2 regions of the Terribacillus sp. DMT04 genome follow, and region 1 is predicted to be linked to the other one. Evidence: riboswitches for the same ligand, from Rfam matches in the RefSeq annotation. Region 1 holds a riboswitch; the other holds the start of a gene.
What was found. Region 1 has a riboswitch for glycine ahead of gcvT (glycine cleavage system aminomethyltransferase GcvT). Riboswitches for the same ligand answer to the same signal wherever they lie in the genome.
Positions count from the first base shown of each region.

Region 2: linked by a shared signal. The riboswitch ahead of KS242_RS16150 (amino acid permease) and the one ahead of gcvT (glycine cleavage system aminomethyltransferase GcvT) in region 1 are both predicted to bind glycine.

Region 1 covers NZ_CP077639.1:1,920,925-1,931,685, forward strand. The annotation lists gene KS242_RS10170 (DUF1385 domain-containing protein) at 1-722, shown strand, start outside; gene KS242_RS10175 (SA1362 family protein) at 766-1,179, shown strand; gene KS242_RS10180 (patatin-like phospholipase family protein) at 1,194-2,081, opposite strand; gene mntR (transcriptional regulator MntR) at 2,173-2,592, opposite strand; gene KS242_RS10190 (rhodanese-like domain-containing protein) at 2,786-3,172, shown strand; gene gcvPB (aminomethyl-transferring glycine dehydrogenase subunit GcvPB) at 3,209-4,672, opposite strand; gene gcvPA (aminomethyl-transferring glycine dehydrogenase subunit GcvPA) at 4,662-6,014, opposite strand; gene gcvT (glycine cleavage system aminomethyltransferase GcvT) at 6,028-7,128, opposite strand; glycine riboswitch at 7,285-7,373, opposite strand; gene KS242_RS10210 (DEAD/DEAH box helicase) at 7,572-9,227, shown strand; gene KS242_RS10215 (YqhG family protein) at 9,220-10,059, shown strand; gene KS242_RS10220 (YqzE family protein) at 10,078-10,245, opposite strand; gene comGA (competence type IV pilus ATPase ComGA) at 10,438-10,761, shown strand, end outside.
Region 2 covers NZ_CP077639.1:3,139,555-3,150,315, reverse strand. The annotation lists gene KS242_RS16185 (SMI1/KNR4 family protein) at 1-599, shown strand, start outside; gene KS242_RS16180 (hypothetical protein) at 830-973, opposite strand; gene KS242_RS18335 (EndoU domain-containing protein) at 993-1,169, opposite strand; partial or broken gene KS242_RS18130 (tRNA-Val4) at 1,199-1,384, shown strand; gene KS242_RS16170 (immunity 22 family protein) at 1,538-1,921, shown strand; gene KS242_RS16165 (class I SAM-dependent methyltransferase) at 2,089-2,799, opposite strand; gene KS242_RS16160 (DUF2268 domain-containing putative Zn-dependent protease) at 2,939-3,703, shown strand; gene KS242_RS16155 (hypothetical protein) at 3,803-4,072, opposite strand; glycine riboswitch at 4,372-4,450, shown strand; gene KS242_RS16150 (amino acid permease) at 4,569-5,918, shown strand; gene KS242_RS16145 (hypothetical protein) at 6,045-6,353, opposite strand; gene KS242_RS16140 (CdaR family transcriptional regulator) at 6,552-7,661, shown strand; gene KS242_RS16135 (GntP family permease) at 7,787-9,055, shown strand; gene KS242_RS16130 (glycerate kinase) at 9,116-10,267, shown strand; gene KS242_RS16125 (MutS-related protein) at 10,319-10,761, opposite strand, start outside.

The DNA of each region.
Region 1 (10,761 bases):
ATTTAAATTTTTCCTCGGAACGCTATGGTGTTGATCCAGCGGACGATGAAAAAATTGTACCGGAAGAGAAGAAATCCAAGCTCGCAATGGTTATTGGAATTGGAGCAGTAGGCGTGCTTTCCTTTATTTTCGGAAAACTGATTTTTACACTCACACCAGCACTTGTAGCTGACTTTTTCGATAAGTGGCTGCCTTCTCGGTTTGAGCAGGTTGCTTTAGAAGGGTTATTAAAGCTTATCTTGCTGCTTGCTTACGTGTATCTCGTATCACTTACACCTTTGATAAAACGTGTATTTCAATATCATGGTGCAGAGCATAAAGTTATTAACTGTTATGAAAACGGACTTCCGCTAACGGTGGAGAATGTACAAAAACAGTCACGCCTGCATTACCGATGCGGATCAAGCTTTATGCTGTTTACCGTCATTGTCGGTGTTATTGTGTACATGTTTGTTGCGACAGATCCATTATGGTGGCGTATGGTAAACCGTATCATGCTGCTGCCGCTCGTAATTGGGCTATCATTTGAAGTACTGCAGCTGACAAACAAAATGCGCGGTATACCAGTACTGCGGTTTCTTGGCTATCCAGGTCTCTGGCTGCAGATGGTTACAACAAAGGAACCAAAAGATGATCAAGTAGAAGTTGCTTTAGCTTCTTTTAAAAAAGTGCTCGAAAATGATTCTTTACAGGTGAATAGTGGTATAAAGATAGTAAGATAACGAAACCGTGTCGGCAGTCAGACACGGAAAGGAGGAAAATGGGTTGCGTAAATCTGGGTCTTCCATTATTGTTTTTGTACTAGTCGGTTTTGCTGTCATCGGAATCGGCATGCAGCTCGTCACAAATCCAGCTGCATTCTTCCAGAATGTACTCGTTTGGGTTGGAGGTGCAGTACTTTTCGGTGCATTGCTTTATTTCATCCTTACACGCTTACGCGGCCGTTCTACAGGTGGCAGCAGCAGCGATATGCAAAAATATAAGCAAGCTGTGAAGCAATCGAAGCAGAAATACAAGCAGCCAAAAACCGCCCCTGCCAAAAAAACAACCAAATCAGCTGCTTCTATTACGAAAGCATCTGCAGCCCGGAAAAAACGTTCCAGCAAGGATCGTTCTCGTTCACCGCAGCTGCGTGTGATTGAAGGGAATAAGCACAAACGGAAAAAGTCGAGCATCTGATGCCCGACTTTTTTTTATGGCCAACGCTTTAGAAATTGTTCTGCCTTCTGCCGGCCTCCTGCTATTAATTTTTGTTTTTCTAGTGATGAGATTGCAAAATCTGCCATTCCCACTCCTTCTACTGGGATGAAAATGATATCTTTTGCTGTGTCCTGATTGATATGACGCATATCATGTGCTACCTTCATCGTCCTGAACAGCGCATAAAACAAATCTAAAGATTGATGTACTTTCTGAATTGGGTACTTTTGAACTGATTCACTCAGTTTCATTCCTAGAATCGGCCGCTTTCGGCTTCGTTCCTCTCCTTCTAACGTCCAAAGCGGGAAGTTGCTGAGCAGACCTCCATCAAGCAGCAAACTGCGCTTTTTGTTTTTATACAGCAGCTTGCTAGGCATGAAGATGTAAGGAATACCCGCACTCATGCGTATCGCTCGTGCTACCGGAAAACTATCCCCATCAATCCCGTATGTTTCGGCCAGGTCATCAGGAAATACGATCAATCTGCCTAGCGTGACATCCGCTGCAATGACCTTTAACGCTCTCGGCTTTACATCGTGAAACGTATAAACCTGTTTTTTAGCTAATGCTTCATACAACCATCTTTCCAATGCATTTCCCTTATACAGCCCCATTTTAAAATAAAGCGTCAGCCAATTAGCGAACGGAACATACTTTGTCAGTTTAATTGGGTCAGTAAACTTGCTGATATCTGTTTCCTGCAGCAGCTGTTCCATTTCCTTTCCGCTATAGCCTGCTGCCAGCAACCCGGCAACAATGGCTCCAGCAGATGTGCCAGCAATGTTTTCAAATATATAGTCCTCTTCTTCTACCGCTTGCACCGCCCCAATGAAAGCAAATGCCTTTACGCCGCCTCCTGAGAAAACACCGTCTATTTTCATAAGCACACTCCAAGATGACTTTTTACTTATACGTAAGCAAGGAGCTGGTTATTTAGAACAAAAAAAAGCCACCCATAATGGATGGCCTTGCTTAAGACTTTGTTTGCTGCTGAATTTTAATGAGCGCTTCTTTTCGATCCTGATCTTCTTGGAAATATTGAACCAAATTACCGATGCGATCGATAGAATTCCAGCTCATGTGATGTTCAATTCCTTCAACATCTTGATAAATATTTTTTTCTTCCACGCCAATAATACGCAGGAAGTCTTCCAACAGTTTATGACGGTATACAAGCCGTTTACCGACTTGTTCTCCCTTATCAGTCAATATCAAACCGCGGTATTTCTCATATTTTAAGTATTCATCCTTGTCCAGTTTTTGGACCATCTTCGTAACAGAGGATGGGTGAACTTGTAAATTCTCAGCAATATCAGACACGCGGGCGTATCCCTTTTGTTCCATTAATATGTAAATTTGCTCGATATAATCTTCCATACTTGGGGTAGGCATAAAACTCCTCCATTCGAATCCACTGCCATTCTACATCTTTACATGATACACCTTTTCCAGTGGACAAACAAGCCAACAATGTTGACCGCGAACAAAAAAGTTACTTCTCCAGCAGCGTGACGAAAAAATCTTTGAAATTATGCGCCTGCTTGCTATAATGGAAGTTGGAGTATCAGCAGATGGGGGAAATGACATGGAAGCAGTACTAGTTATCGGCATTGCACTGGTCGTATTCATCGCGTTTAGTGTAATCCGCTACTTTATTCAAAAGAGACATTTGAAAACTCTTACAGAAGAAGAGTTCAGAGCAGGCTACCGGAAAGCGCAATTGATTGATGTTCGTGAGCCGAAAGAGTTCGACGGCGGACACATTCTCGGTGCCCGGAATATCCCGCTTACACAGCTTCGTCATCGCTTAGCGGAGATTCGCAAGGACAAGCCTGTGTACATGTATGACCAGAATGGTACCCGTACTGTTCGTACTGCAGCGCTTCTGCGAAAAAAAGGATATCAAGATCTTAATCAGCTAAAAGGCGGTTTCAAAGCCTGGAGCGGTAAGATCAAACGAAAAGGCGACTAAAAAGAAGCTTTGCACGCTGGTGCAAAGCTTCTTTTTTTATTCTGGAATATACCGCAGAATAGGCTTTCTAGCCGCTGTTGTTTCGTCCATTCTGCTTACAATCGTTGTATATGGGGCTTCTTGGACAATTTCTGGATTCTCTTCTGCATCTTTTGCAATTTCCAGCATCGTATCTATAAAGCTGTCTAGTGTTTCTTTAGCTTCTGTTTCGGTCGGTTCAATCATCAATGCCTCTTCTACATTCAGCGGAAAGTAAATGGTCGGCGGATGATACCCGAAGTCAAGCAATCGTTTGGCAATGTCGAGTGTACGCACCCCAAGTTTTTTCTGTTTGCGCCCTGACAGCACGAACTCATGCTTACAATGCTGTGTGTAAGGCAATTCAAATACTTCACTAAGGCGGCGCATCATATAATTGGCGTTCAGAACCGCATATTCACTCACTCGCTTCAGTCCCTCTGGCCCCATCGTCCGAATGTACGTATAAGCACGTACATTGATACCAAAGTTTCCGTAATAAGGCTTCACCCGCCCGATTGATTCGGGACGATTGTCATCAAGTATGACGATGCCATCTTGTTTGCGGACAACAGGTTTTGGCAGGAAGGCAGCCAGTTCTTCAGAAACACCGACCGGGCCGGAACCTGGGCCGCCGCCTCCATGCGGTCCGGTAAATGTTTTATGCAAATTTAAATGCACCACATCAAAGCCCATATCGCCAGGACGGGTATAGCCCATAATGGCATTTAAGTTGGCACCGTCATAATAAAGTTTTCCGCCAGCTTCATGTACAATTTCAGCCATTTCCAAAATATCTTTCTCAAAAAGTCCAAGTGTATTTGGATTGGTCAGCATCAATGCAGCTGTATCTTCTCCAACAAGACGCCTTAAATCAGCCAAATCCACAAGTCCCTGTTCATTTGATTTCACTGTGACAGCTTCGAAACCTGCTACAGTAGCAGAAGCAGGATTTGTACCGTGCGCGGTATCCGGTACAATCACTTTCGTACGCTGTGTCTCCCCGTTCTTTTCGTGAAGTGCTCGAATCATCATTAAACCAGCCCATTCGCCATGTGCACCAGCTGCTGGCTGTAAGGACACTTCGTGCATGCCGGTAATTTCCTTGAGCTGTTCCTGCAAATCAAACATCAGCTCCAGCGCACCTTGCGCCGTTTTTGGATCTTGATACGGATGTACATGACTGAAACCGTCCATCCGAATAATATCTTCGTTTATCTTCGGATTGTATTTCATCGTACAAGAACCAAGTGGGTAAAAACCCGAATCGACGCCGTAATTTCTTCTTGATAATGCCGTATAATGCCGGATGATTTGCAACTCACTCAGCTCAGGCAGTGCTGCAGGCTCTGTGCGGATATATGCCGAATCAAATGCTTCTGTTGTGTCCGTTTCCGGTACATCAAGCGGCGGCAAGCTATATCCTGTTCTTCCAGGTTGAGAAAGTTCGAATAGCAACGGGAAATCAGTTTTATTTTGCATGGAAAGCCGCCACCTCTCTTACAAATGTGTCAATCTGTTCTTTTGTACGCTGCTCCGTCACAGCGACTAGCATATAGTTTTTCATTCGATCATCCGTCCGTCCCAAGTGATACCCCCCGATAAACCCTTGTGCCAATAGATGATCTTGCAAAGCTTGTATATCACCAGTTACTTTGAAAACAATTTCGTTGAAAAAGCTATGGTGAAACACAATTTCCAGCCCGTGTGCTTCAAGCTGCTTTTTCATGTATTGCGCTTTTTGTACATTTAAGTAAGCCATATCAGCTAAGCCCTGTTTCCCTAATGCGCTCATTGCCACAGAAGAAGCCAAAGCATTCAGCGCTTGGTTGGAACAAATATTGGATGTTGCCTTGTCTCGGCGGATATGCTGTTCACGTGCTTGCAGCGTCAAGACGAATCCGCGCCTTCCTTCTTCATCCTTTGTTTGTCCGACCAGTCGTCCAGGCAGCTTTCGCATCAATTTAGCTGAGCTGGCAAAATAACCGCAATGCGGCCCGCCGAATTGTGCGGGTATACCAAACACTTGAGTATCACCTACAACGATATCAGCTCCGAAATTACCTGGTGGTGTTAAGAAGCCTAGTGCTAGCGGATTGCTGGAAACAACCATCATTGCTTTCGGCTGTGTATCAAGCATCGTACGAATGTCCGCTAGTGCTTCTACTTGGCCGAAAAAGTTCGGATACTGCACAATGACACTCGCAGTTTCCTCATCGATAGCTTCTTGCAGTGCTTCTAAATCTGTTACACCGTCTTGATGCGGAATTGTGACTACTTCCAAGTGCTGCCCTCTGCAGTAAGAATCAATTACCTGTCGCGATTCCGGGTGGACGGCTTCCGATACGATAATCTTTTTCTTTTTGGTGTGACCAGCACTTAATGTTGCAGCTTCTGCAAGTGCCGTTCCGCCATCATACATCGAGCTGTTCGCCACATCCATTCCTGTCAGTTCGGCAATCATCGTTTGGAACTCAAAGATAGCTTGAAGTTCGCCTTGCGATATTTCCGGCTGGTACGGTGTATAAGCTGTATAAAACTCCGACCTGGAAATGACGTGATCGACGATGGAAGGAATGTAATGATCATACACGCCCGCACCTAAGAAGGATGCATGTGTTTTCATCGTCACATTTTGATTGGCCAGTATGGCAAGTTCTGCTTTTAATTCGCCTTCACTTTTTGGCTCCTTAATCTGAAGGGGCTTCTTAAGCCGTACTGCATCTGGAATATCTGCAAAAAGCGCTTCGGTATCCATTACACCTATCGTTTGCAGCATGTCTTTCTTATCTTGCTCTGTCATCGGTAAGTATCTGAAATCCATGGCTAATATCCCCCTATGTCCGCTTATAAAATGGTAGTGTAACAACCTTGGCTTGCAGCCGTTTCTTTCTAATCTGCACGTTGACGATGTCACCTCCTTTGGCTGCATCGGTACGTAACAGCGCCAGTCCGATCGATTTATCCAGCGTTGGTGACTTGGTTCCTGTAGTTACGTGACCTATTTGTTCTTCGCCGGCATAAATTGGATAGCCATGACGCGGTATTCCTTTATCCAACATCTCAATGCCTACAAGCTTTCTTGCTGTTCCGTTCTCTTTTTGCTCTTTTAAGACTGCCTTGCCAATAAAGTCAGCGTCGATGTTCGTTTTCACAGCAAACCCAATACCTGCTTCAATTGGCGAAATATCCTTTGTCAGTTCGTTTCCATACAAAGGTAAATTTGCTTCAAAGCGAAGTGTATCTCTGGCTCCCAAACCTACTGGGCTAAGACCAAACGCCGTTCCCGCCTCCAGCAACTTTTCCCAGACAGCCTGGCCGCTAGAAGCCGGTCCATAAATTTCAAAGCCATCTTCACCTGTGTAACCGGTACGGGAAATCAAAAATTCTCCCTCGACACCAGTTAGCTGAACTGGATAAGCAAAACGGAAAAATGAAATTTCCGATAATTTCTCATCCGTAAGCTGCTGCAAAATCTTCTCCGCATGTGGTCCTTGTAAAGCAACTTGCATATAAGCTGCTGATTGGTTTTCAATCTCTACGCCATCACGCTTATGCGAAAGCAGCCATTGGTAATCCTTTTCTGTGTTTGCAGCGTTCACGACTAGCAAATACTGATTTTCGTCCAGCATATATACAATCAGATCATCCACCGTACCGCCATTTTCATAGCACATCATACTGTATTGTGCTTTATTTGGAACGAGCAGTTCGATATTATTCGTCAAAACATATTGCAAGAAGTCCTTGCTATTCGGTCCATGAACAAGTATTTCACCCATGTGAGATACATCGAATAAGCCAGCTGTTTTGCGAACTGCATGGTGCTCTTCTTGGATGCCGCTGAACTGAACAGGCAGATCCCAACCGCCAAAATCAATTGTCTTGCTGTTTGCCTGATAGGCAGGATAAATTGGTGTTCTTTTCAACTCACTCATCATCCTTCTCCTCTCTTATGTACCTCGCAACATAAAAACAGAGCCCATCTCAAATACTGCTTGAGGGGCTCTGTCCATTTACCAGAAAGTTTCTTAGTCGTCAAGAGACGATAATTGCTTCTTGGGTGGCTTCCGCGGAAGCACTCTCCAGAGTTGCGTCGTGCTGGAGTTCTTTTGCCTGAGAGATTCACTCAATATTTGCTCCTTCGGCGCCGCATAAACGCGGTCTCTCCTCCAACATTCACTCGCGATTTATGAAATTAGGAAAACGCGGGCATACTAACAGACAATCAACTTATTAAAAAAGCAAAATCCAAACATTCTAATAAATTTATTGAATAATGTTTGGTTTCAGCATCATTATAACACAACATTTTGGGAAAGTGTCGATCTTTTTATAGTTTTTCCTCTGAAACTCCGAAGAATAAGGAGATGAAACCATTATGCAGACGCATGTAAAAGATGATCAATTATTCATCGAAAAGATGCATGATATTGTACAGCAAGAAGCAGAAACAGTGTCATGGGAACATTTCCAAATGGCCTACACAGCTGCTAAAGCAACGAATATTGATACATTTACCGGTTTAGTCGCACCTGGCTATCTTCCCCATATGACCTTTCACCCCCATCAGCTGGAAGCAAGCCGACGGGTTGTAGAAGACATGAATGGCCGCGCAATCCTGGCGGACGAAGTTGGTCTTGGAAAGACAATTGAAGCCGGACTTGTGTTAAAGGAATTGATGATTCGCGGTTTGGTAAAAAAGGTTCTATTACTCGTTCCTGCATCGCTTGTTAATCAGTGGGTAAATGAGCTGAACAGCAAATTCCATATTCCTGCTGCTTCACAGCGCAAGCAATATGTCTGGGAACATTATGATGTGATTGTCTCTTCCATTGATTTAGCAAAACGTACGCCGCACAGGGAAATCATTCTGCAACAAGATTATGATTTTGTACTGATTGATGAAGCACATAAATTGAAAAACAGCCGAACAAAGAATTATAGCTTTATTCAATCACTAAAAAAGAAATATTGCCTGCTTCTTACCGCTACACCTGTACAAAATAAGCTTAGCGATATTTATAACCTTGTATCTCTTTTGAAGCCTGGTTACTTAGGCAGTTACAAACAATTCAAAGATACATACGGAGACGACCGCAATGATTTAGAGCAGCATCATTATTTAAAAGAGCTGATTCGTAAAGTGATGGTCCGCAATCGCCGCGATGACACAGGGCTTCAGTGGACGAAACGGAAAGTTGAGACCGTTTGGATTGATTTTGAAGATGCAGAAAGAGACGTTTACGATACGATGCAAGACACTACTAGCGCCGCTGCCACTTTCGCTAGAATCACTTTGCTTCGTGAACTATGCAGTTCCAGAGAAGCAGCTTATCTGTCGATGAAGAAAATGGTTGAGGAGAATCCGCAATCAAGCGATGTGTATCTTCCACTCATGCAAGCTATTGAAAAACTGCCTCATCACAGCAAAGCATTGAAAGTGATTGAACTCATTAAAGCAGCACCGGCGGGAGAAAAGTTTATCATCTTCACCGAATATCGCGCTTCGCAGTTTTATCTGCAATGGATGTTAAAGCAGCATGACATCTCTTCCGTTCCGTTCCGCGGCGGTTTTAAAGCAGGTAAAAAAGATTGGATGCGCGAATTGTTTGAGAAACATGCTCAAGTATTAATTGCTACTGAAGCTGGCGGCGAAGGAATCAACTTGCAATTTTGCAGCAATATGATTAACTATGATTTGCCATGGAATCCGATGCGGCTGGAACAGCGCATTGGACGAATCCACCGTTTTGGCCAAGCAAATGACGTCCAAATCTATAACTTTGCTGTGCGAGATACATTAGAAGCACATATTCTTGAATTGTTATATAAAAAGATCAATCTATTTGAACGAGTTATTGGCAATCTAGACCACATTCTTGCCGAACTGCAAGTGTCGGATATGGAAAAAGAAATCAAACGTATTTTCGCTGATTCCAGGTCAGACGGCGAAATCAAAGTGAAGCTTGATAATCTGACTGCCGTGATCAGCGAAACTGGCGAGCAGCTCGAAAGGAGTAAAATGCATGGATAGACATATACTGCATCAATTCCTGCGCAAGTTCTTTGTCTCAAATGGCTGTCAGCTGTTAGAGGAAAACGACGGTTTGCTTCGCATTCAGCTTACACCTGCACTGGATGAAGAATTGATGAACCGCCCCTTTTATTGGCGTTATAAAAAGAAGCTCGGACAAGAAGGCGAGCCAATGGAGCTCACTCTGCTAACGGATCCAGAACAGACAGCCGAAAAAGCAGAGCAAATCCATTTTGGCAGTCCACGTCTGCATCAAATTTTTCGTCTTATTCGCTCTTCTGCTCAAGTGGCCCGGCTTTATGAGAAACTAGACACCAATTCCAGGACCGCTTTATATCCATGGCTAATCCGCAACATGAGTGTGCATTTTTCCGGTAAACGCAAACGAACGGAAACGCACTCTGTCGGTTTGCAGCTCTTAAACGGGCAATTCATGACCAATGCAATGGAAAACTTTACAGAGGTAGATTTCAAGCAGCAGATTAGTGATCATTGCTACTGCTTATCCCCTATTATCCGCTACCCGAGCGGCTACCAGCGGATCAGCAGCTACATGCAAGCGTATTTGGATACACTTGACACAGACTGGGTGACGGAAACGACTAGCGTACTCGAACAAGAAAAAAGTTTATTAGCCCACTTTTTTGATCCAAGCAGCCAAGAAGAACAGGATGAGGAAATTCGGCAAGAACGAGCAGCTTTATACGATAACGAGCTAGCAGCCTTAAGCCGGCGGCTAACGCCTACCATCCACATCGAAACGATTAATGCCGGCATCTTTTACTTATCAGAAGATACAACCCGGCAGCTGCTTCAAAGGAAAGAGGCCTGAACGTAGCGTTCGGGCCTCTTACTTTTTGCGACGGAATAATAGTTTAAATGCGAACGGCAAGACACCGAACCACTTTCCGTGCAGCTGATGTTTTTCCTTTTCTTTTAGCTTCTTTTCAGGTTTTGGTGTATCCATTTTTTTCACCAGTTCCTGGGTCACGAATCGGAAGTAATCATTCGAAGACATAGACAGTACCCCTTCTTACTTTTACTTGTAGGGTAACCAATTTCGTTCTCCTCTATACCAGAATGGTAAAACGGCATGTTTTGTTATTAAAATTAACATTTTTACCATGCGAGTACCATAGAAACGGTTCATTTCATAAGGTGACAAACTTATTGTCTTTCGAGTATTGTATGCTCAAAGGAGGTGATGCTCATGCAGGAAAGTCCTTCCGTGATTGCAGAAAGTTTAATGGAAAAAGCAATTGAGCAGCAAGCATCTGATATTCATTTCACACCAGATACCAATGAAACAAATGTTTACATGCGGATTCACGGAAAAAGAGTTCTTGCAAACCGCATCTCTACGTTAACATTTCGAAAGCTGATTGCTTATTACAAATTTATTAGCGGCATGGATATTGGAGAAATGCAAAAACCCCAGGATGGAGCGATGCCATTTACGTATAAAGGCCAGCAGCACTATTCACTTCGATTATCTACCTTGCCCCTAAAACAGTTAGAAAGCTTAGCCATTCGC
Region 2 (10,761 bases), 1.2 Mb from region 1:
GGATGAAGGTCCTTATCGAAACTAATAAGGAAGAAAGGAAAAAGAAATTAATAGCTTTATGGAATAGTGCATGTAAAGAAGAATTAAGTAATACTATAATGTATTTGCAAGAGAATCTCTTAGAATTCGAACTTATTATAGATAATGGACAATATGCTGTACTATACAGTGTTAAAAGTGAAAATGATGAAATTCTTTATTATGAAGGGGGAATACCGAACAAATCCCTTCATAACTTAAAAATGCAACAAGTATGGTCGAGTGTTCCGCAATCCATTAATGAATTTTATGAAGAGTTACACAACGGGTTTTATTATTTTCCAAGTAGAGCAATGGGTTTAATACCGTTAGAGCGAATAACTCATTTTAGTGAATATGAATGGGGAATTCTTGAGGAGTTGGATGAGCCTTTAGGAATTAATATTGATACTACCTATGGATTTTTTGAGAATGGAATGGGTGGATATATTGCTATAGATTTAAACAACTGCAAGGAAAACTTAGCAACACTGTGGTTTACGAATGATCAGCCAGAATATAATGTTGATTTCTGGGATATTATTGATGAATGGATTGTAATAGGCTTACAGGACGATTAAATAATGATAAATCAATAAATACACTGCTATATTTAGCGATATAAGGCACTTGATTGTCAAGGAACAACAGGTGCTTTTTTTCGTGTATACAACTAATTAAATGAAATAAGAGAAGATGCTTGAAAAGAGACCTCATGATGGCTATACCATCATGGAGTACCTTGTAATACTTTATCTCTTGCGAAAAGTGTGAGAACCGAACGAGATGACATTTTATAAGTTAAGAATACTTATGATGACGGCAATGTACTTAAACTAACATATTCATCCGCTTCTTCTTCTGTTGAAATATCCTCGAAAACACTTAATTCTACCGATAATTTCATCCTAGTTATATCAAATAAATCCTTTTTAAATTCATATGAATATTTCATGCTCTTTACACCTTTTATGCTATTTATTATATAGTGGGTAAGCTGTAGCTATTAAACCGTTCTTATTCAGAAACATTTCTATTTTAATTCCTGATGGAGTCTCACCTATAAACTTATTAGAACCTATCTGAGTTTTATTTTGATATGCATCATTAATAGCCCTTTTGCTACTTACCCTAAGCAACTCTCGCAACATTCCCCGACGCCCGCACACCAACCCCCACAGATGGAGAATATCAAGACTTTGAAATCACGTTAAATGCTACGAGTGTAAGTATAAAGAAAGATCTAACTATAGCTGAGCATCATTATCGGATTGAAGAACCCTTTGAGAGTACAATAGAAACCGAGGGATTTTTAGAGTTAATGTTAATATGGAAAGAGAGAATAGCAGGTATATTCGAGGATTAATATTAGTATACGTTTTTGTGACTTAAGCACTTGATTGCATATTGGGCAACAAGTGCTTATTTCTATAATGTATTCCTATTTGGACAGAATGGGCCAAGCAGAATGAAGAATGGTGTTATGGATTTACCAGAAGGCTTAAGGAGGTAATAAGTTATGAAAAATGATGTTTCTTTGTGGTTAGGAAACTTTCAAAACTTTGATGAGCTAGAAAAGTATACTGAAGTAAAATATGGTGAAGATGGAGATAGTATTCCTTCAACTTTTGAAAAGGAATTTAAATTAGGCTATTATGATAGAGATTTAATAGAGAAGGATTGCATACCAGATGCTGAAGATGATATAGAAAAGCTTTTAATAGATTTTTCATATGATGGTCAGCTGATAAAACAGTTTACAGATGTTAAATTAATTTCTAAGTATAATGCCATTATTATGATTTACAACTACAATTATGTTAACGATGGTAGAGCAATAACTTCAGTAAGCGATTGTGAATACGAACTTAATTTTATAGGTACAGCTAAATATGTAGACTAGATTAATACTCTTTTTGGTACTATCAGGCACTTGGTTGTTAAAACAAAGGTTGTTTTATTGTGTAAATAAGATTAGCTGGTTGAAAGAAATGTGAGTACTTACATAAAAGTCCTTTCAGTATAACCAAGGGTGCAAAACTATAGTTGAGCACCCTTGATTTAGGTAAGTTAACTACACCTAAATATCCGATATCCTATTTTCCCTTCATACCGTCTCGTTATCTCCTCATGTTCTTCCATAATATCTATTAGCTCCTCATCAATATCCGCTGACAGTGTGAAATCAGCAGCATGCTGTTCATCAGTTTGATCTGTTGATGGTTGATATGTCGTCATCTCTATCTGTTTGAATCCGGCTTGTATAAATGATGTGTGCCATTCAGCTTCTGTAAATAATTGCGGAAAACGGTAAAAAGTCATAATTTGATGTTTCTCTTCGTCGGAGATCGGCTGTTCTAGAACAGTCTCGATTGCCAATAGGACACCATTTGGTCGAAGGGTTCTTTTGAATTCGGGAATTGTGGCCGCGATGTTCGTAAAGGATGTGACGGATTCGGAAAGGATCATATCAAAAGATGCATCAGGAAAAGGAAGGCTCTCCGTATCTCCTACTTTTACATCAATTGGTAATTTCAATGTTGAAAATCTTTGTTGGGCTTTTTCTGCCATAATTTCGTTGCAGTCTAAAGCGTGCACACGGCAGCCGTAATGATGCGCGATGTAGGCGGAAGTTTGTCCTGTACCGCAGCCAACATCCAGAAGGGAGGTTTGTTTTGTGACCTTTTCCTCTGCTAAGAGCTGTTTCGTTAGCTTCAACCCTCCTGGATGTGCACCTCCAACACCAAATAATGCTAAAAAGTCTAGATAGGTATAATTCATAATAATAGCTCCTGCTTTCGTATGACATGCATGCAATATGCTATGAAGGCAGGGAGAATTTGTGCGTAAATCTTTCTTTCGCTGCATGCTCCGATGTGGCTTTTGCTGAATAAGCTAAGACAGAAGGAGGAGGACTTGAATGAGCGTGATAAGAACGGATGAATGGCTGGAAGATGCCTATCATGACCCGCTAACAATATGCGAGAAACTGGTAAAGCACTTTGAAGGTGCGTCTGCGGATGAGATATATCATCATTTTAAGCAGCATGGCATGTACCACCCATTGAAGAAGGATAAGATGGTGCCGGACAAAGCGGTGTGGGAGATTGTGCAGCATGATCAAGAATATCTGCAGGAAAAGTGGAGCGGACCGGATATACCTGTCTATATTTTTCCTTCAGATATAACAAATAAAGAGATCCAAACCCACTTTAACGGCAAGTCTGGCCTCGCATTTCGAGATAAGCTGTTTTTATTTATCTCAGCAAAGAACACAGAAGAGGAAATAAAAGCGATTTTTACCCATGAATACAATCATGTGTGCCGGTTGAATAACTTTGAGAAGTGTGAAGAGGAATACACGCTGCTGGATACTATCGTTTTAGAGGGATTGGCTGAAAATGCTGTCAGAGAAAGATTAGGAGAAGCATGTACTGCCAATTGGGTCTCCTTCTATTCGGATGAGGAGTTGGAAAAAACGTTAGCCACATATATTTTACCCAAGAAGCAGATCCTGCCTCAAAGTCGAGAGTATCAAAATATTTTGTATGGATTTCGCCGCTACCCAAAGATGCTCGGTTATTGTACAGGATATTACTTAGTAAAACGTTACATGGAAAAAAACAGCTTATCGAGTGAAGATTTGCTGTTCGTTGAGACTAGTGAAATTGTAGGTGAGAATTAGGACTGCATCGTGTTGGCTATTATCATGGAGATGCTGTGGGTATGATAGCGTCTGAATTAATAGCAATTGTTATACCCACATCTCCATGAGTGCAGAAGATTATATGAAGAATAGGGAAAGTAAAGCAATACCTGCAATTGCTCCTAATGCTACTCCCCAGCCACCGTAACCATAACCGCCGCCATAGCCGCCGAAACCGCCATAACCGAAACCGCCTAAATTCTTGGAGCGATTCATTGGCTGTAAATAAACATGATTGCGATCCACACGCTGAATGATTCCTCTATGCACTTTTCCATCATTACATCGAATTTCCACTGCTTTGCCTCTGTATCGCTGGCAAAGGGAATGATATTGTCCAACTGACATACTGTCACCTCCATATCTTTGTGAAGATACACGGTATTATATGTCCCATATGTATTATCGCGCGGTACAAATAACTTAGGGGATTCGTGGATTCTTGCCAAATGGCGGAGGGACGCCTTTGTTAGAAAATATGTAGTTGGAAGAACAGGGTAAATCATATGCAGTGTCAGGATTTCCCGTACGTTTTATCTGCAAGCAAGTTGACAAATGATCTTACAAACTTTAGAATTATCTACATTCAACAGAATCTAATAAACTTAATAAATAAAGCTATGAATGCTATGGGTCACACTATAGCAGGAGCAGCTTCTGGAGAGACCGCGATAACTGCGGCGCCGAAGGGTTCACAATCTCAGGCAAAAGGACAGAAGAGTATCGATATCTATTTGAGTTGTGCGGCGCATGCATAACCAATAGTATTTGTTATTCTTGTGATCAAGAGATTGGAGAGCCTCCAGTCTCTTTTTTTATTGGTTTGATTAAAGGGGAGTTAAAGTTGGCACAACAAGAATTAAAGCGGGACTTATCAAATAGACATGTGCAGCTGATTGCCATTGGCGGAACAATCGGGACGGGCTTATTTCTAGGTTCGGGTAAAGCGATACAGTTGGCCGGTCCTTCTATTATCTTTGCTTATTTAATCGTCGGTATCGCCCTATTTTTCGTGATGCGTGCGCTGGGAGAGCTGCTGTTATCAAAAGCAGGCTATTCATCGATAACAGATATTGCGGAAGACTATCTTGGTCCATGGGCATCGTTTGTAACCGGATGGACATACTGGTTTTGCTGGATAATGACAGCGATGGCGGATGTGATTGCTGTTGGGGTGTATGTGAATTATTGGTTTGATATCCCGCAATGGATTCCTGCACTTATTTGCGTCATTGTTTTGTTGGGATTGAATCTATTAACAGTGAAACTGTTCGGAGAATTGGAGTTTTGGTTTGCATTGATCAAGATTGTGACGATATTAGCACTGATTGGTATTGGTATTGTGTTAGTTATTATCGGCTTCCAAACAGATTCCGGAACTGTGTCGGTCACAAACCTGTGGGAACATGGCGGTCTGTTCCCGAATGGTATCTCTGGCTTCCTGCTCGCTTTCCAAATGGTTGTTTTCGCCTATGTTGGCGTAGAGCTAATTGGTGTATCGGCTGCTGAAACAGCTGATCCTGCTAAAAACATACCGTCAGCCATTAATAAAATTCCATTACGGATTTTATTCTTTTATGTCGGTGCGCTGCTTGTTCTATTAATGATCAACCCTTGGACAGAGCTGAACGCAGCGGAAAGTCCTTTCGTGAAGACCTTCAGCTTAGTCGGAATCCCGATTGCTGCCGGAATTATTAACTTTGTCGTGTTAACATCTGCTGCATCTGCCGGAAATAGCGGTATGTTCTCTACAAGCAGGACTTTATATAATCTTAGTAAGCAAGACCAAGGACCAGCTAGACTGGCTAAACTGAATGAAAAGCATGTTCCTGGCAATGCACTCTGGCTATCTGCTATTGTTATCTCAGTCGGAGCACTGCTAAGCAAACTCATCCCAGACCAAGCTTTTAGTATTGTAACAACCATTAGTGCAATCTGTTTTATCTGGGTATGGAGCATTATTCTGATTTGTCACATCAAATACAAGAAAACACGAAAAGACCTGCATCTTAAATCAACGTTCAAAGCACCACTCACACCGTTTGTGAATTACGTTGTGCTTGCTTTGTTTGCTGGTGTTCTTGTGATAATGGTGGTGGCAGATGAGACACGGCCAGCGCTGCTGCTGACGCCATTATGGTTTGTTTTGTTGTTTGGATTGTATTGGGGTAGGAATAGAAAAGGTTCCAATTAAAGCAAGAAGTAATACATGTGAATGGAAGTTTTACAAATGAAAGAAAACGGCCTCCAGGAGATGGAGGCTGTTTTGTGTATGTAGGGATATTTGAAAGCTTCTTTAAATCTGGCCTCATTCGGTTTGTTATAATGTAACGTTTATATTCTTAAGCTGTTTTGATAAAGCCTCGGGTTTTACTTTACCATGCAGCTGTCTGCCAGCAGGATAATGTAGAGGAATCAATAGCTTAGCTCCATCATCAATCCACTGTTTTCTGTATAACTTGTGTGTATCTTCTCTTTCCATATAAACATCCTCTTTTATCTTTACATCATCGTCCACGCCAAATTGAAAGAAACAGCAAGGACAAATATCGTATGATGCCTCATTGTATTCGTTGTAAGCAGGTTCGGGTAATCCTTCAAACCCACACACTGGACAAATATAACACATTTGATCACCTCTTCTTGATTTTCACTTATAATAAGTTACAACTCACTTGTGTCTTTTGTGTGTTGTTTGTTATATCCTGACAAGTAGTATTCATTTAATAGAGTATGATGTCATAGTCTGCTAGCATGCTAACTAATTAGCTTGTTTTGTCTTTTTTAAAATAATGTACGTAATTGGGCGGAAGGCAGGGAAAGAGGCATGCAATTTTTAACTTATGAATTGGCACAGGAAATAGTGGAGCGTACGATGAAGATATTAAATCAAAATATAAATGTAATGAATGATGAAGGAATCATCATAGGATCTGGTGATAAGGAGAGAATTAATCAGTTTCATGCTGGTGCACTTGTTGTCCTTGAGCAAGAAGAAAGTGTGGAGATAGATGATGCTAGTGTGGGGAGTATGGAGGGAGCAAGATCCGGGATTAATCTACCCATTCAGTTTCGTAACCAGATTGTTGGGGTGGTTGGAATTACGGGCGAGCCTGCGCAAATCCGTAATTATGCGGAGCTTGTAAAGATGGCGGCAGAGTTAGTGTTAGAGCAGTCTGTCTTGTTGGAGCGGGTACAATGGAGACAAAGGCTGCAAAGTGAGATTGTAAATCAGCTTATCTCTGAAGACAGTTTGGAGGAAGCGTTACTAAAAGAACGTGCAGGATTCCTGGGAATTAATTTGGAACATCCTAGAATTGCTGTTTATGTGAAGAAAACAGACCACTCAGACTTGTCCATGCAAAAACTAGTTCGGACAATACAATATGAAATTGGTAGAGCTGATTTAATGGGTGCTACATTTAATGATGAAATTGTTATTCTTAAAGCGGTGAACGAACCACAAGCAGAATTACCCTCTTTTTTGAAGCGATTGTCAAAAGTAACAGGAGGCAACGTTCTTATTGGATGTGGGGACTTGGCAGAATCCGTACAAGCATATAAAAAATCATTCTTCCGAGCAAAAAAAGCAACAATAGTAGGGGGTAAGCTGCATCCCGAAAGAAGCTCTTACAGCTATGAGGACTATCAGTTTGAAATACTGTTAACAAAAGCTGTTGAAGAGGAGGATTTATGTGCGTTTGCTTATTATCAGCAGCTATTAGATCAAGATAAGAAAGGAGAACTGGTTCAAACGCTTGAAGCGTATATTCGAGAGGGTGGAGAATTGAACAAGATTGCAGAAACGCTCTTTATCCATCGAAATACGTTGAGATACCGTCTTGAAAAAATAACAGAGTTAACAGGAAAAGACCTGCGACATGCAAAAGATTTGATGGAGCTATACATGGCAAAACTTGTGCATGATACCCGATAATTGTGCAAGCGCACAATTATCAAAGGGTTCCTATCTAAAATATCTATCGGTATGTACAATGCGCGCTCTTCAGAAAACGCTTACAATAAGAATACATAGATAAATGCAATCTAGGGGGAATCACCGTGGATATTACTGTAAGCGCTTTAGGAGCTGTTAGTGCCTTAATTATAGCAATTGTACTCATCTTGAAAAAAGTGCCGCCTGCATATGGCATGGTTGCCGGAGCTTTAATCGGCGGGCTGATTGGCGGCGTAAATATTACCGACACCGTTACGCTAATGATGGAGGGCGCAAAAGATATTATTCCAGCAGTGCTGCGAATTTTGGCCGCAGGGGTTTTAGCCGGGGTTCTTATAGAATCGGGAGCTGCATCCTCGATTGCCGAGACAATCGTCAAAAAAATGGGCGAAACACGTGCGCTTTTGGCTTTAGCTATTGCCACGATGATTTTAACAACGGTTGGGGTGTTCGTCGATGTAGCTGTTATTACAGTATCGCCAATTGCTTTGGCTATCGCCAAGCGTGCTAACTTATCCAAAACAGCCATCTTGCTAGCAATGGTTGGGGGCGGTAAGGCCGGAAATATTATGTCTCCGAACCCGAATGCAATTGCTGCTTCTGATGCTTTTGGTGTGCCGCTTACTTCTGTAATGGCTGCCGGAATTATACCAGCTATATTCGGCTTGGCAGTTACGTATCTGCTAGCGAAGAAGCTTGTCAGCAAGGGCTCTGCAGTAGTAAGTCAGGATGTGGAGATGACGGACAACACAAAACTGCCGGTATTTATCACTGCATTGATTGCACCGCTAGTTACAATCATCTTACTCGCATTGCGGCCATTATTTGATATCAATATTGATCCGATGATTGCGCTGCCTGTTGGAGGAATCATCGGCGCAATTGCAATGAAGAAGACGAAGAAAATAAATGAGTATGCTATTTCAGGTTTGAACAAGATGTCTGGGGTAGCCATCATGTTATTGGGTACTGGAACGTTGGCAGGAATCATTGCTAATTCTGGCTTGAAAGATGTGCTCATAAATACGTTAAATGCTACAGGTATGCCTGCATACTTACTGGCGCCTATGTCAGGGATTTTCATGTCAGCAGCCACTGCATCCACAACCGCTGGTACAGCCGTAGCAAGCAGCGTTTTCAGCAGCACCATTTTAGGATTGGGTGTATCCGCGCTGGGAGGAGCTGCAATGATTCATGCTGGAGCAACCGTTTTAGATCACATGCCGCACGGTAGCTTTTTCCACGCTACAGCCGGTAGTGTCAATATGGGTATTAAAGAACGTTTGAAACTAATGCCATACGAGTCCTTAGTCGGTCTAACACTGGCGATTGTTTCAACACTTATATTTGGTGTCTTGCAGCTCTTTGGTTAAAAAGTTTTGCCCCCGTGGTTGATGGAAACGTTAAATCTAATAGAAGGTAGATGGAAAACGATGAAAATTGTAATTGCTCCAGACTCGTATAAAGAAAGTTTATCTGCGCTTGAGGCTGCCAATGCAATTGAGCGAGGTTTCAAACAAGTTCTTCCAGATGCTGCGTACCACAAAATGCCGATGGCGGATGGCGGCGAAGGAACGGTCCAGTCCCTTGTCGATGCTACAAACGGAAAGATTGTGGAGCGACATGTGACAGGTCCTTTAGGTGATTATGTTAAAGCGTTCTTTGGACTAATTGGAGATGGGAAAACAGCTGTTATTGAAATGGCTGCTGCATCTGGATTGCATCTCGTTCCTGTGGAAAGCAGAAATCCGCTTGTTACTTCTACAAGAGGGACAGGTGAATTAATAGCAGCGGCACTTGATTTGGGTGTAGAGCATATTATTATTGGCATTGGCGGCAGCGCGACAAATGATGCTGGAGCCGGGATGGTGCAAGCTTTAGGTGGAAAACTGCTCGACAAAAACGGTAACGATATTGGTGATGGGGGCGGAGCGCTAAATAAGATAGCGGCGATAGATTTGGACAGACTTGATGATAGATTGCAAGATGTTCAAATTGAAGTAGCGTGTGACGTGGATAATCCATTAACAGGACCAAGAGGCGCTTCCGCTATTTTTGGACCTCAAAAGGGTGCTACGCCTGAAATGGTTGATTTGCTGGATAAAAATCTCACTCACTTTGCTGATATTGCAGAAAAAGCAGTGGGGAGGTCGTTTCGCGATATAGAAGGGGCTGGCGCTGCTGGAGGTTTAGGTGCAAGTCTGCTGGCTTTCCTTCATGCAGATTTAAAAAGAGGAATCGAAATCGTTTTGGAAGCCGTCAACTTTGAAGATGTAGTCAAAGATGCAGATTTAGTAATTACAGGTGAGGGGCGGATTGATAGCCAAACAATCTATGGCAAAACCCCAATCGGCGTAGCAAAAGCAGCAAAAAAATATGGTGTACCTGTTATTGGGCTTGCTGGTTCACTATCTGAAGATGCAGACGTCGTACACGATCATGGAATTGATGCGCTTTTCAGTATCGTACCAGGTGTGGTATCACTTCCAGAGGCGTTTGAACACGCGTCAGAATACATGGAAAGAACAGCAAGGAATATAGCAGCTTCTATGAAAGCTGTGCAGTATGGAAGTATGGTTAAGTAAATCTACTACAAACGAAAAACCTCTATCCCGTTTTGGGTAGAGGTTTTTCGTTTACTCAATCAGTTGTTTCGTATTACGCAATGCGTCATCATACACTTTCTTTGGAAACCCAGTAATTCGCAGTAGCTCAATCGCATTACGTGTATCAGAAGGACCGTGTTTTAGTAAATAATCAAATACCACTTCATTATCCACTATCTGTTCACTAAAGTGGTAGTTCTCATACAAAGATGCTAATTTATCGGTAAGTTCAATATCATGCGTGGCTGCTATAATTTTCGTATACTCATAAACGCTAAAATAAGTTAAGACTGACACAGCAGCTGCAATTCTTTCAATTGTATTTGTCCCTTTAAATATTTCATCGACAAATAAATACATATGTACTGATTTATCTCGATTCCTTGTATCAAAAATCCTCTTTAAAGCAGAAACTTCACTCAAAAAGTAGCTCTGTCCTTTTTCAATATCATCAGCCATCGCCATGGAAGAAA